Linked DNA regions of Flavivirga eckloniae. The protein of the gene in region 1 interacts with the protein of each later gene in a pairwise test. Links are inferred from orthologs where the notes say so. Each region holds a gene or a part of one and is shown on either strand. Other genes may lie near its edges.

Evidence for each region.
Region 2: the proteins of lpdA (region 1) and odhB interact in binary tests that used the Escherichia coli proteins (3 or more experiments, as listed by UniProt). The link is inferred for Flavivirga eckloniae from one-to-one orthologs.
Region 3: the proteins of lpdA (region 1) and C1H87_RS22975 interact in binary tests that used the Escherichia coli proteins (3 or more experiments, as listed by UniProt). The link is inferred for Flavivirga eckloniae from one-to-one orthologs.

What each region holds. Positions count from the first base shown.
Region 1 is NZ_CP025791.1:699,743-703,683, reverse strand. The notes cover bases 389-3,230. They hold lpdA (dihydrolipoyl dehydrogenase), read left to right. Parts: upstream 389-1,030; coding sequence 1,031-2,431; downstream 2,432-3,230. Other genes in these bases: C1H87_RS02905 (DUF6520 family protein), read left to right, coding at 2,707-3,003; C1H87_RS02915 (S41 family peptidase), read left to right, coding at 389-945. In the rest of the region: more of C1H87_RS02915, read left to right, coding at 1-388; C1H87_RS02895 (adenylate/guanylate cyclase domain-containing protein), read right to left, coding at 3,407-3,941. UniProt on the Escherichia coli protein: Lipoamide dehydrogenase is a component of the glycine cleavage system as well as of the alpha-ketoacid dehydrogenase complexes.
Region 2 is NZ_CP025791.1:2,410,591-2,414,545, reverse strand. The notes cover bases 310-3,165. They hold odhB (2-oxoglutarate dehydrogenase complex dihydrolipoyllysine-residue succinyltransferase), read left to right. Parts: upstream 310-1,061; coding sequence 1,062-2,270; downstream 2,271-3,165. Other genes in these bases: C1H87_RS09805 (helix-turn-helix domain-containing protein), read left to right, coding at 2,997-3,165; C1H87_RS09815 (2-oxoglutarate dehydrogenase E1 component), read left to right, coding at 310-1,015. Outside these bases: more of C1H87_RS09815, read left to right, coding at 1-309; more of C1H87_RS09805, read left to right, coding at 3,166-3,650; C1H87_RS09800 (carboxypeptidase-like regulatory domain-containing protein), read left to right, coding at 3,818-3,955. UniProt on the Escherichia coli protein: E2 component of the 2-oxoglutarate dehydrogenase (OGDH) complex which catalyzes the second step in the conversion of 2-oxoglutarate to succinyl-CoA and CO(2).
Region 3 is NZ_CP025791.1:5,605,452-5,609,619, forward strand. What follows is about bases 429-3,497. They hold C1H87_RS22975 (ATP-dependent helicase), read left to right. Parts: upstream 429-818; coding sequence 819-3,176; downstream 3,177-3,497. Other genes in these bases: C1H87_RS22970 (amidohydrolase), read right to left, coding at 429-520; C1H87_RS22980 (alpha/beta fold hydrolase), read right to left, coding at 3,264-3,497. Also shown: more of C1H87_RS22970, read right to left, coding at 1-428; more of C1H87_RS22980, read right to left, coding at 3,498-4,168. UniProt on the Escherichia coli protein: A helicase with DNA-dependent ATPase activity. Unwinds DNA duplexes with 3'-5' polarity. Translocates on single-stranded DNA with 3'-5' polarity. Initiates unwinding more efficiently from a nicked substrate than double-stranded DNA.

The DNA.
Region 1 (3,941 bases):
TTATTTATAAAAACTTTGAGGCGAATAGAAAAGAAAAAGAAGTCTAAGAAGAAAGATTCTACTAAAATTGTAAAACCTGTAAAGTTAACTTCCGCAGAAAAAAAAGCCAATCGCATAGCAGCTAAAAAGAAACGAAAGTTTAACAGAATGCACGGCTTTATAAAAAAGTATAAAACGTATACACGAAACTTTCGTTTTGTAGAGGAAGCCGAAGATGTGGCTTATATGAAGCTAAGAGGGTTTACTAATGGTAATTACAAACGGTTCTACAAGGAAAGTTTTGCGAAGTTGGATTCTGCAAAAACGAAATATTTAATTTTAGATTTAAGAGATAATGGTGGTGGTAGAATAGCCGAAATAGACTATCTGTATTCACATTTAACCAATAAACAGTATAAGTTTATTGAAGATAGCGAAGTGAATAGTCGCATACCGTTCTTGAAATTTTTAATGAGTAATACTACGCCTAATAGTATAAAAGTGCTGTCTGGTTTGGCTTCTCCTGTAATTGTTGTTCAAAATTTAATAAGGACCAGAAAACAAGAAGGAAAGTTATATTACAGGTTTAGACAGACGAGACTTAGGGGCCCTAGACCTTTACATTTTACGGGAGATATTTATGTGCTGATTAACGGGAATTCATTTTCGGCTTCCTCATTAATATCCACACATTTAAAAGCTACAAAAAGAGCCACTTTTGTTGGTGAAGAAACAGGGGGCGCTTATAATGGCACTGTTGCCGGAATTTATAAGCTATACGAACTGCCAAATACCAAACTAAAAATTAGGATGGGTATGATGCAAATAGAAGCACCACAAAAACAAAGTCCCGATGGTTATGGCGTAATGCCAGATATTGAAATTTCATCCTCAATTATTGACAGAAACCTAAAAAAAGACCCCGAGTTTGATTGGGTTATAAAAGATATTGAGCGTAAACGATAAGAGTCGTATTTTTTATTGCCTTACCATAAAACATTTGTATTTTTACGATCTGTATTAAAAAAATAAAAAACTTCAAATAAACTTTATGAATTCATACGATGTAGCCGTAATAGGTTCAGGTCCTGGAGGATATGTAGCAGCAATACGTTGTGCGCAATTAGGAATGAAAACAGCCATTATAGAAAAGTACTCAACGTTAGGGGGAACTTGTTTAAATGTTGGTTGTATACCAAGTAAAGCCCTTTTAGATTCTTCCCATCATTACGAAGATGCGGTAAAGCATTTTGAAGAGCATGGTATAGAAATACCAGGGGATATTAAGGTGAATTTAGAAAAAATGATTGCTCGTAAGCAGGCTGTAGTTGATCAAACTATTGGTGGTGTCGATTTCTTGATGAAGAAAAATAATATCGATGTTTATCAAGGTTTAGGAAGTTTTAAAGATGCCACACATATTACGATTTCGGGAGATGAAACTACCGAAATTGAAGCCAAAAACACGATTATAGCAACTGGAAGTAAACCTTCAAGTTTGCCATTTATAAATATTGATAAAGAGCGCGTTATAACATCTACAGAAGCTTTAAAACTTAAAGAAATACCAAAACATTTAATTGTTATTGGTGGAGGTGTTATTGGTTTAGAGCTTGGACAGGTATATAAAAGATTAGGTGCAGACGTTTCGGTTGTTGAATTTATGGATCGTATTATTCCAACCATGGATGCAGGCCTATCTAAAGAGCTTAATAAAGTTTTAAAGAAGCAGAAGTTTAAAATTAACGCATCGCATAAAGTAAAATCTGTGGAACGTGTAGGTGATGAAGTTATCGTAAAAGCAGACAATAAAAAAGGTGAAGAGGTAGAGTTTAAAGGCGATTATTGTTTAGTGTCTGTAGGACGTCGTCCTTATACAGATGGTTTAAATGCCGAAGCAGCAGGCGTAAAGTTAAATGATAGAGGACAGGTTGAGGTAAATGATCATTTACAAACAAGTGCTTCTAACATTTATGCTATAGGAGATGTTATAAAAGGGGCTATGTTAGCACACAAAGCGGAAGAAGAAGGTGTATTTGTTGCAGAAACGTTAGCAGGACAAAAACCACATGTAGATTATAATTTAATTCCAGGAGTCGTTTATACATGGCCAGAAGTTGCTGCTGTTGGAAAAACAGAAGAGCAACTTAAAGAAGCTGGAATCGAATACAAAAAAGGACAATTCCCTATGCGTGCTTTAGGAAGAAGTAGAGCGAGTATGGATTTAGATGGATTTGTAAAAGTGCTTGCAGATAAAACAACCGACGAAATTTTAGGTGTGCACATGGTAGGTGCCCGTGCTGCAGATATGATTGCAGAAGCCGTTGTGGCGATGGAATATAGAGCGTCTGCTGAGGATGTATCGCGTATGTCTCATGCACATCCTACATTTACTGAGGCTATCAAAGAAGCAGCTTTAGCAGCTACTGATGATAGAGCGCTGCATATGTGATTTGATAAAAAGCTTTTAAAATTTTTAAAAAGGTGTCCATTTAGGCACCTTTTTTTTTCAGTTCATTAGATATAGTCCTTTTTGTATAAGTGTTTATCCCTTACGATTATATTTTAATAGTTATTTTAAAATAGATATTAATATTGATTTTTCTTTGAAATTTCAAGTTATGTGCGACAGACAGAAATTAAATAACTTGATAAATATACTGCAGTCAGGGAGAAGACCGAAAACCTGTAAAAAAGAGTAGGTCATTAACTTTAAACGTCTATATTATGAAAACAAAACTTTTAAAACTTATTTTGCCAATATTTGTATTAGTACTGGCTATTATGGTTTCTTTTGCTTTTAGCTCTAATGAAAATAGTAGTGAAGAAGTAATACCAATTGCATGGTACACAGAATATACAGGTCATTGCTTTCAATTACCGTTTCCACCTGAAGATTGCGGTGTAGATTATGTAGGCCCCATTTGTACAACTCAAATATTGCAACCTGTGCCACCTTATTTAGTTACAAAAGACTTGTATCGTTATATTGGGTGTTCTGTACTTTTATTCCGACCCTTTTAGTCTCAGTAATTATTAATGAAGGATCCAGGTTTTAGGTTGGAGCCTCATTATAGGTACCTGTGCTGCATATATGATTGCAGAAGCAGTTGTGGCCATGGAATATAGAGCGTCTGCTGAGGATGTATCGCGTATGTCTCATGCGCATCCTACATTTACGGAGGCTATCAAAGAAGCAGCTTTAGCAGCTACTGATGATAGAGCGCTGCATATGTAATGTATTAATTTATATAAAGTAATAAGAAAGCGAACCTATTGAGTTCGCTTTTTTTATTGCTGTTTTTGAATATGTAAAGTATTCCCATTCATATAGATATTATTGGATTAATAATTTTTGCAGGGATTTGTTTTGGTCTTTTTAGATCCTATTTTCTAATTAGAAGGTTAACTAGTATTCGTGTCTTAACTAATCAAAAACCACCTTATACAACTGTATATGATGGTTTTTCCCGCGAAGTAATAAGTTATCAATTTTAATACAGGAAAACCGATGGTCTTCTACTAGTTTTTCTGAAAGCGCTTCCGAGATAAGCACTTTAGAATTAAATTTATTGCACTCTGCCTGTATACGTGCCGAGGTGTTTAAAATATCGCCGGTATGGATGAGGTCTTTTTTAATAACACCTATTTCTCCGGTTGTAACCATACCAATGTGGTAACCTGCTTTAAACTCCGGTACTAAACCAAATCGTTCTATATACTTATCTCTTTTTTTGTTTATGGCTTCAGAAATTTTTCTAAAACAATGTATACAGTTGTTTTTATAAACCCCGGGCTTTTCTTTCCAGGTAACCACAATTTCATCACCAACATATTGATATACTTCGCCAGAAGTTTCTAAAATAGCATTGGTCATATCGGCATAATAGGTTTTTAAAAGCTCAAAATATGCTTTATGACCTAGGCTTTCTGCTATTGTGGTTGATGATTTCATATCCAGA
Region 2 (3,955 bases), 1.7 Mb from region 1 along the record:
CACTCTCGATTGGGGAATGGCCGAAACTTTAGCTTATGGTAGTTTAATGGAAGAGGGCTTTAATGTGCGTATTTCGGGACAGGATGTAGAGCGTGGAACGTTTAGCCATCGTCATGCTATTTTGCGTGATGAAATATCGGAAGAACGTATTAACTTATTAAATACAAACCCTGAAAATAAAGGGGAAATGCATATCTACAATTCCTTTTTATCTGAATATGGCGTACTTGGATTCGATTATGGTTATGCCATGGCTAATCCGAATACATTAACCATATGGGAAGCCCAGTTTGGTGATTTTAGTAATGGAGCTCAAATTATTTTCGACCAATATTTATCGGCAGCAGAGGATAAATGGAAAGCACAAAATGGAATAGTAGTTTTATTACCTCATGGATATGAAGGGCAAGGATCTGAGCATTCATCGGCTAGAATAGAACGTTATTTACAATTGTGTGGTATGGATAATATGATTGTTGCAGATTGTACTACGCCAGCAAACTTTTTCCACCTGTTGCGTCGTCAAATGAAACGAGATTTTAGAAAACCATTGGTTGTATTTACACCAAAGAGTTTATTGCGTCATCCAAAAGCAGTATCGTCTATGGATGAATTGGCAACTGGTAAATTTGAAGAAGTTATTGATGATACGATTGCCCCTAAAAACGTAAAAAAACTGGTTTTCTGTACTGGTAAATTCTATTACGATTTATTGGCAGCAAGAGAATCATTGCAAAGAGAGGATGTTGCATTGGTAAGAATTGAGCAATTGTTCCCATTACATTTAGAAAGTATACAGAAGGTTATTGATAGGTATCCAAATGTAGAAAAGTATGTTTGGGCACAAGAAGAGCCTAGAAATATGGGAGCTTGGAGTTTTATGGCTCAACGTATGGATTTGGTTAAGTTAGAAGTAGCATCCAGACCGTATAATTCGGTGCCAGCACCAGGGTCGAGTACGCGAGATAAGAGAAGACAGCAATCTGTAATCGATTCGGTTTTCAGTATCGACTAAAAAATATTAAAGAGAAACAATTCACATACAATTAAAATTATAAAGAATGATTTTAGAAATGAAAGTGCCTTCGCCGGGGGAATCCATTACAGAAGTGGAAATAGCTACATGGTTAGTAGAAGAGGGAGATTATGTTGAGAAAGATCAGGCTATAGCAGAGGTAGATAGTGATAAAGCAACATTGGAATTACCAGCAGAGGTTAGCGGAACTATTACGTTTAAAGCAGAAGAGGGTGATGCTGTAGAGGTTGGAGCTGTTGTTTGTTTAATCGATACAAGTGCAGAAAAACCTGAAGGAGGTGCGCCTAAAGCAGAGAGCAAAGAAGAAGCTCCAAAAACTGAAACACCAAAAGCTGCTGTTCCTGAAGCCAAAACATATGCTACAGGTTCGGCAAGTCCAGCTGCTAAAAAGATTTTAGCAGAAAAAGGTATAGAAGCGGCTTCCATTTCTGGAACAGGAAAAGATGGTAGGGTCACTAAAGAAGATGCTATAAATGCTGTGCCTTCTATGGGAACTCCAACTGGAGGAAATAGAGGTACATCACGAAGTAAAATGTCTATGTTACGTCGTAAGGTAGCAGAGCGTTTGGTTGAGGCTAAAAATACCACAGCCATGTTAACGACCTTTAACGAGGTAGACATGTCTCCGATTTTTGCACTACGTTCAGAATACAAAGAAACATTTAAGGCTAAACACGGTGTTGGTTTAGGTTTTATGAGTTTCTTTACATTAGCCGTAGTTAGAGCATTAAAAATGTATCCAGCGGTAAATTCAATGATCGATGGAAAGGAAATGATAAGTTATGACTTTTGTGATATTAGTATCGCTGTTTCCGGACCTAAAGGATTGATGGTTCCTGTAATGCGAAATGCAGAGAATTTAAGTTTTAGAGGTGTTGAGGCCGAAGTGAAACGTTTGGCTATTCGTGCCCGGGATGGACAAATTACGGTTGATGAAATGACTGGGGGAACATTTACAATATCTAATGGAGGTGTATTTGGTAGTATGTTATCTACCCCAATTATTAATCCACCACAAAGTGGTATTTTAGGAATGCATAATATTGTAGAGCGTCCGGTTGCGATTGATGGCAAAGTAGAAATACGTCCAATTATGTATGTAGCGCTTTCTTACGACCATAGAATTATTGATGGTAAAGAAAGTGTAGGGTTTTTAGTTGCTGTAAAAGAGGCTTTAGAAAATCCTGTAGAATTGTTAATGGATAATGATGTTAAGAAAGCGTTAGAACTCTAATACTTTTGTAATATAAAGAATAAAAGACACCTCCAATAGGGGTGTTTTTTATTGCTCAATATTTAAATGTTGTTCGATGATTTTTCTTTTGTTTTTAGAATAATAACAAGGAAATTTAGCTGACGAATATATGATAAAGTTTAAAAGTTGTTTATTAAACTATTTGAAATTGATACATTTTTGATACTTTAACACGTATAAATCCATTTTTTATATTTTTATGCAAATGTATAAGTCTGGAAAAATCATTAATTAAAACCTGTTGTATTTTTGAATTTTACTCTGATTGATATCATTCATATTCTTTCAATTTTTATACAAATTCCATTAATTATCGTCTTATTGTATAAAGGATATCGTTTAATCTCAAACAGGTTAATGGTTTTCTTTTTTTTTGCTCAAATTTTGAGTTCGTTAGAGGTGTTATGTTGGTTACATTTTGATTTCACATTCAAACCTTATCCTTTTTTAGCATATATCTCTTATCCTTTTTTCTTAGTTTGGGGACCGTGTATTTATTTATACATAAAGTCAGAAACAACTAATAACTTTAAATTTAAAAGGATATACTTACTCCATTACCTTCCTTTTATTTTAATAGCTATATATTCTATTTCCTTTTTTCACTTTGAATCCATAGAGGAAAAAAGACGAATTCTTTATTCTAAAGAAGTATTAAGTTTTTCCTTTAGAAAAGCGCTTAGTGTATTTATTGCTATTCAGGTTATGACATATAATATTCTTTCCATTTTTGCTTTGGAGCATTTTGCTAAAAAAAATGAGCTAAAAACAGCTCTCATTAAAACAAAAATAAAATGGAATAGATTTATTATTTATGGTTATTTTGTCGCTTGCATTTGTAATAATATAGCGGGCGTTATTTATTTTACTTCTGGATATAAAGAAACAACAACCTATCAATATGCTACTGCCATTTTATTCTTTTCATATTTTACTGTGATACTAATTAGAGCTCTCGTGGGATCCCATTTTGGAGAGCAGATAAAAATATCCAAAGCATCATCGTTTTCGAAAGAAGAGTTAAACAGGTTAAAGACCAGATTGGAGTTCCTCATGAATGATCAAAAACCTTTTTTGCAATTTAGCTTGACCTTATCTGAATTAGCCTCGAGAATGGAAATAAAAGAAAGGCAATTGTCACAATTTATTAACTCATATTATAAAATGTCCTTTCAGGATTATATCAATACTTATCGTATAGATGAAGCTAAAAGTTTAATTGAGCAATACAGACATTCGGGAAAAACTATTTTAGAAATTGTTTACGAATCTGGTTTCAATTCTAAAAGCGCCTTTAATTTTGCATTTAAAAAGCATACACAAACCACACCCACCAACTATAAAAAAACACTTCAATAAGAAGCGTATAGAAGTATTTGTTCTTTTTTAGGTTTTTATAAAAGCTGAATTAGATACCTGAAAAAATGAGTCCTGTTTCATGAAACCGCACATTTTTACAACAATACTTATGTTAATTTACTAGTAATCAAAAAGTAAAACATAATATTAATTAAAAGCAAAAACACATGAAACCGCTTCATTTTTTCTACTTTAAAAGAAACCTTACTATGTTCTTGGTCTTTACATTATTATTAAGTGTAAATCAAACCATTTATTCACAAGACACCAAAGAGTTAAATAATCATTACAATCAATATAAAGGC
Region 3 (4,168 bases), 4.9 Mb from region 1 along the record:
CTCCGCCTTCTTCTCCCGGAGGAGGGCCTTCTTCTGCAGGTTGAAAAATAAATTTTACCGTTCCGTTAATTTTTTCTTTGTTTTTGGCGAGTATTTCTGCTACACCCATTAATATGGCTGTATGTGTATCGTGACCACAAGCATGCATCACACCTGTTTCTGTATTTAAAAACGTGGTTCTTACTTCAGATTTAAAAGGGAGGTCGTTTCGTTCGGTAACTGGCAGCGCATCAATATCGGCACGTAAAGCAATGACTTTTCCTGGATTTTTTCCTTTTAAAATACCAACAACACCTGTATGCGCAACTCCTGTTTGAACTTTAATACCTAGGGATTTTAAATGTTTAGCAATTTTTTCAGCAGTTTTAAACTCTCTGTTTGATAGTTCCGGGTTTTTATGGAAATGATGTCTCCATTCAATAACCTTACTTTCAATGTCTATAAATTGTTGCTCTAAATCGTTTTGTCCTTGAGTTCTAGCAACTACAAAGAGAATACATGCCAAAAAAAAGTATTTCATAAATGCTAATTTTGAATATTTGAAGCTAAAGATATTCAAAAAGTAGATGCTATACCATTTCTAACTAAAAATGACTCAAATAAAATAGTTCTTTTTTCGTCATGCTTTATCATAAAACTAAACCGTAACTAAGGCCACACTTGAGTTTTATTTTTCGACTAACACAAAAATATTCTATTTTCTTATGTGTAATTTTACATCAGAATTGATATAAGTTATGATTGTTTATAATTATTAATAATTCCCTTTAATTAAAAGGTTAACAATGGTTATTTTCACGTCGTAAAATTTTAATGGTTTGGAAAAGTATTTAAGTCAGCTAAATGAAGCGCAATTGGAGCCCACAATTCAAATTGATGGTCCTATGATAGTTATTGCGGGAGCGGGATCTGGAAAAACACGTGTGCTTACGTATCGTATTGCTTATATGATGAGTAAGGGCATTGACGCGTTTAATATTTTATCCCTGACTTTTACCAATAAAGCGGCTCGCGAAATGAAAGAGCGTATTGCTTCTATTGTTGGAACTAGTGAAGCCAAAAATTTATGGATGGGTACTTTTCACTCGGTGTTTGCTAAAATTTTAAGGATTGAGGCAGATAAATTGGGATACCCGAGCAATTTTACCATTTATGATACTCAAGATTCTGATAGATTAATTGCGTCTATTATTAAGGAAATGAATCTTGATAAAGATATTTACAAATATAAGCAGGTACGTTCCAGAATTTCATCGTACAAAAACAGTTTGATTACGGTGCGGGCGTATTTTCAAAACCCTGAACTTAAGGAAGCGGATGCTATGGCGAGACGCCCTAGAATGGGGGAGATCTATAAAGAATATGTAGATCGTTGCTTTAAGGCCGGTGCTATGGATTTTGACGACTTATTGTTAAAAACCAACGAGTTGTTAACACGATTCCCAGAGGTTTTAGCAAAGTATCAAAATCGTTTTAAATATATTTTAGTTGATGAGTATCAGGATACCAACCACTCGCAATATTTGATTGTAAGAGCGTTGTCTGATAAGTTTCAAAATATATGTGTGGTGGGAGATGATGCGCAGAGTATTTATGCTTTCCGTGGTGCTAATATTAATAACATTTTGAATTTCCAGAAGGATTATGATGACGTGAAGGTATTCAGGTTGGAGCAGAATTATCGTTCTACAAAGAATATCGTTAATGCAGCAAATTCGGTTATCGATAAGAACCAAACGAAACTAGACAAAGTGGTTTGGACGGCTAATGATGAAGGAGGCAAAATAAAGGTAAACCGTTCGTTAACTGATGCAGACGAAGGTCGTTATGTTGCTAGTACTATTTTTGAAACCAAGATGCAAAACCAGCTAAAGAATGGCGATTTTGCAATTTTATATAGAACGAATGCGCAGTCGCGTTCTATTGAGGATGCGTTGCGTAAGCGTGATATACCGTATCGAATTTATGGTGGATTGTCGTTTTATCAGCGTAAGGAGATAAAGGATGTGTTGTCTTACCTCAGGCTTATTATTAATCCCGCCGATGAAGAGGCTTTAAAACGTGTGATTAATTTCCCGCCTCGTGGTATTGGCCAAACAACGGTAGATAAATTAATTGTTTCTGCTAATGGTTACAACCGCACCATGTTTGAGGTGATGAAGAACATTGATAAAACCGATGTTAAGATTAATTCCGGGACTAAAACCAAACTCCAGAATTTTGTAACCTTAATAGAAAGCTATCAGGTATTAAATCAAACCGCCGATGTGTTTGAATTGGCTGAGCATGTTACAAGAACGAGCGGACTTATAAAAGAGTTTAATAAAGATGGTACTCCAGAAGGTGTTACCCGTATGGAAAACATTGAAGAACTCTTAAATGGTATGAAGGATTTTGTGGAAGGGCAGAAAGAGATTGTCGATTCAACAGGATCTTTAGCGGAGTTTTTGGAAGATGTAGCCTTGGCGACCGATTTAGATAACGATAAAGGTGAGGACATGGATCGGGTGTCGCTTATGACTATTCACTTAGCTAAAGGGCTCGAGTTTCCATATGTATATATTGTTGGTTTGGAAGAAGATTTATTCCCTAGTGCTATGAGTATGAATACGCGCAGTGAACTAGAGGAGGAGCGCCGATTGTTTTATGTGGCTTTAACTCGTGCTGAAAAGCAAGCATATTTAACATATGCGCTATCGAGATACCGTTGGGGTAAGCTTGTGGATTCTGATCCTAGCCGTTTTATTGAAGAAATTGATGAACAATATTTAGAGGTTTTAACACCTCCTGAGGAACGCCGTTTTAATCCTATGTTAGATGCCGATATTTTTGGGGATGTTCCTACCGAACAAAAAAGTAAGGTGTCTCCAGATAAACTTAGATTTAAGCCAGCTAAACAAGTGGTGCTTAAAAAAGGATCGACTAAAAAAGCACCTGAAAAATTTCAGGTTACACAGCCTAAAAACTTAAAACCGGTTAGCAAAACTACAGAAAACACGAATTTATTTGATAGTAAACTTGCGGTAGGAAATATTGTTAAGCACATGCGTTTTGGTGCGGGAGAGGTTATGAAAATTGAAGGTACTGGAGCCGATGTTAAGGCTGAAATCAATTTTCAGCATGGTGGTGTTAAAAAGTTATTGCTGCGCTTTGCTAAGTTAGAGGTTGTGGGGTAATTTTTTGTAATGATGTATGGGTTCGTGTTTCATTCAGAGTGAAACGAATCTGCCTGCCGACAGGGAATCTTTTGGTCACGTTGTTGTTTAATTTTTTACTTTTCCTAAGTATGTATTAATGTTTTCAAAGTATGCTTTTGGTTGGTCCAACCATCCATAATGCCCACATTTTTCAAGTATAACTAACTTTGAGTTTTGAAATGCATTTGCCGACGTTTCTGCCGTTATTTTATCAACGATATCTTCTTTACCTTGAATAATCAGAACGGGTGCCTTAACATCTTTTAATCCTTTTGAGCAATCAAAGTTAATAGCTCTCATGTTTTGAAAAACCAATTGGCTAACGGCAGAATTCAATTGTGTTAATCTTTTGGAAATTATAGGTGTAAAAGATTTATCATATACATAGGCAGGGGCTAAAAACTTGCCTCTTTGTAATTTTGCATGTAGGGTTGTGTTTCCGTTTGAAATTTTATCGTTCCAATAGTTTAAGGAATCTCTTTCTGTTTTTGTTAGTCTTGCTTCAATATTGATTCTTGAAAAAATTCCCATATCAATGCCACCAGAAGCAGATAAAATAAGCCCTTTGATTCTTTTTGGATGTTTTGAGGCGTAATGCGAGCCGAGCATACCTCCGAATGAATGCCCCAGTATAATCCATTTATCCAGTTTTAAATGATTTCGAATTGCCTCAATATCTTCTACCATTAAATCCATTGTAATGGTACTGGTATTTATCTCAGACATTTTAGATTGCCCTGTACCTCTTTGATCGTAAATGATTGCTTTATTTGTTTTACCTATAATTTTAGCTAGATGTTTGAAACCTTCGCTATTCATCCCTGGACCTCCATTTATAATTAATATAGGTTCTCCTTTACCATAAGTTGTATAATGAATTATATTATCTTCAGAAATAATGTTTTGTTCAATTTGTGAGCTTAGTAAACTGCAGTTAATTAAACACGTTAGGTAAATAATTATTTGCTTCA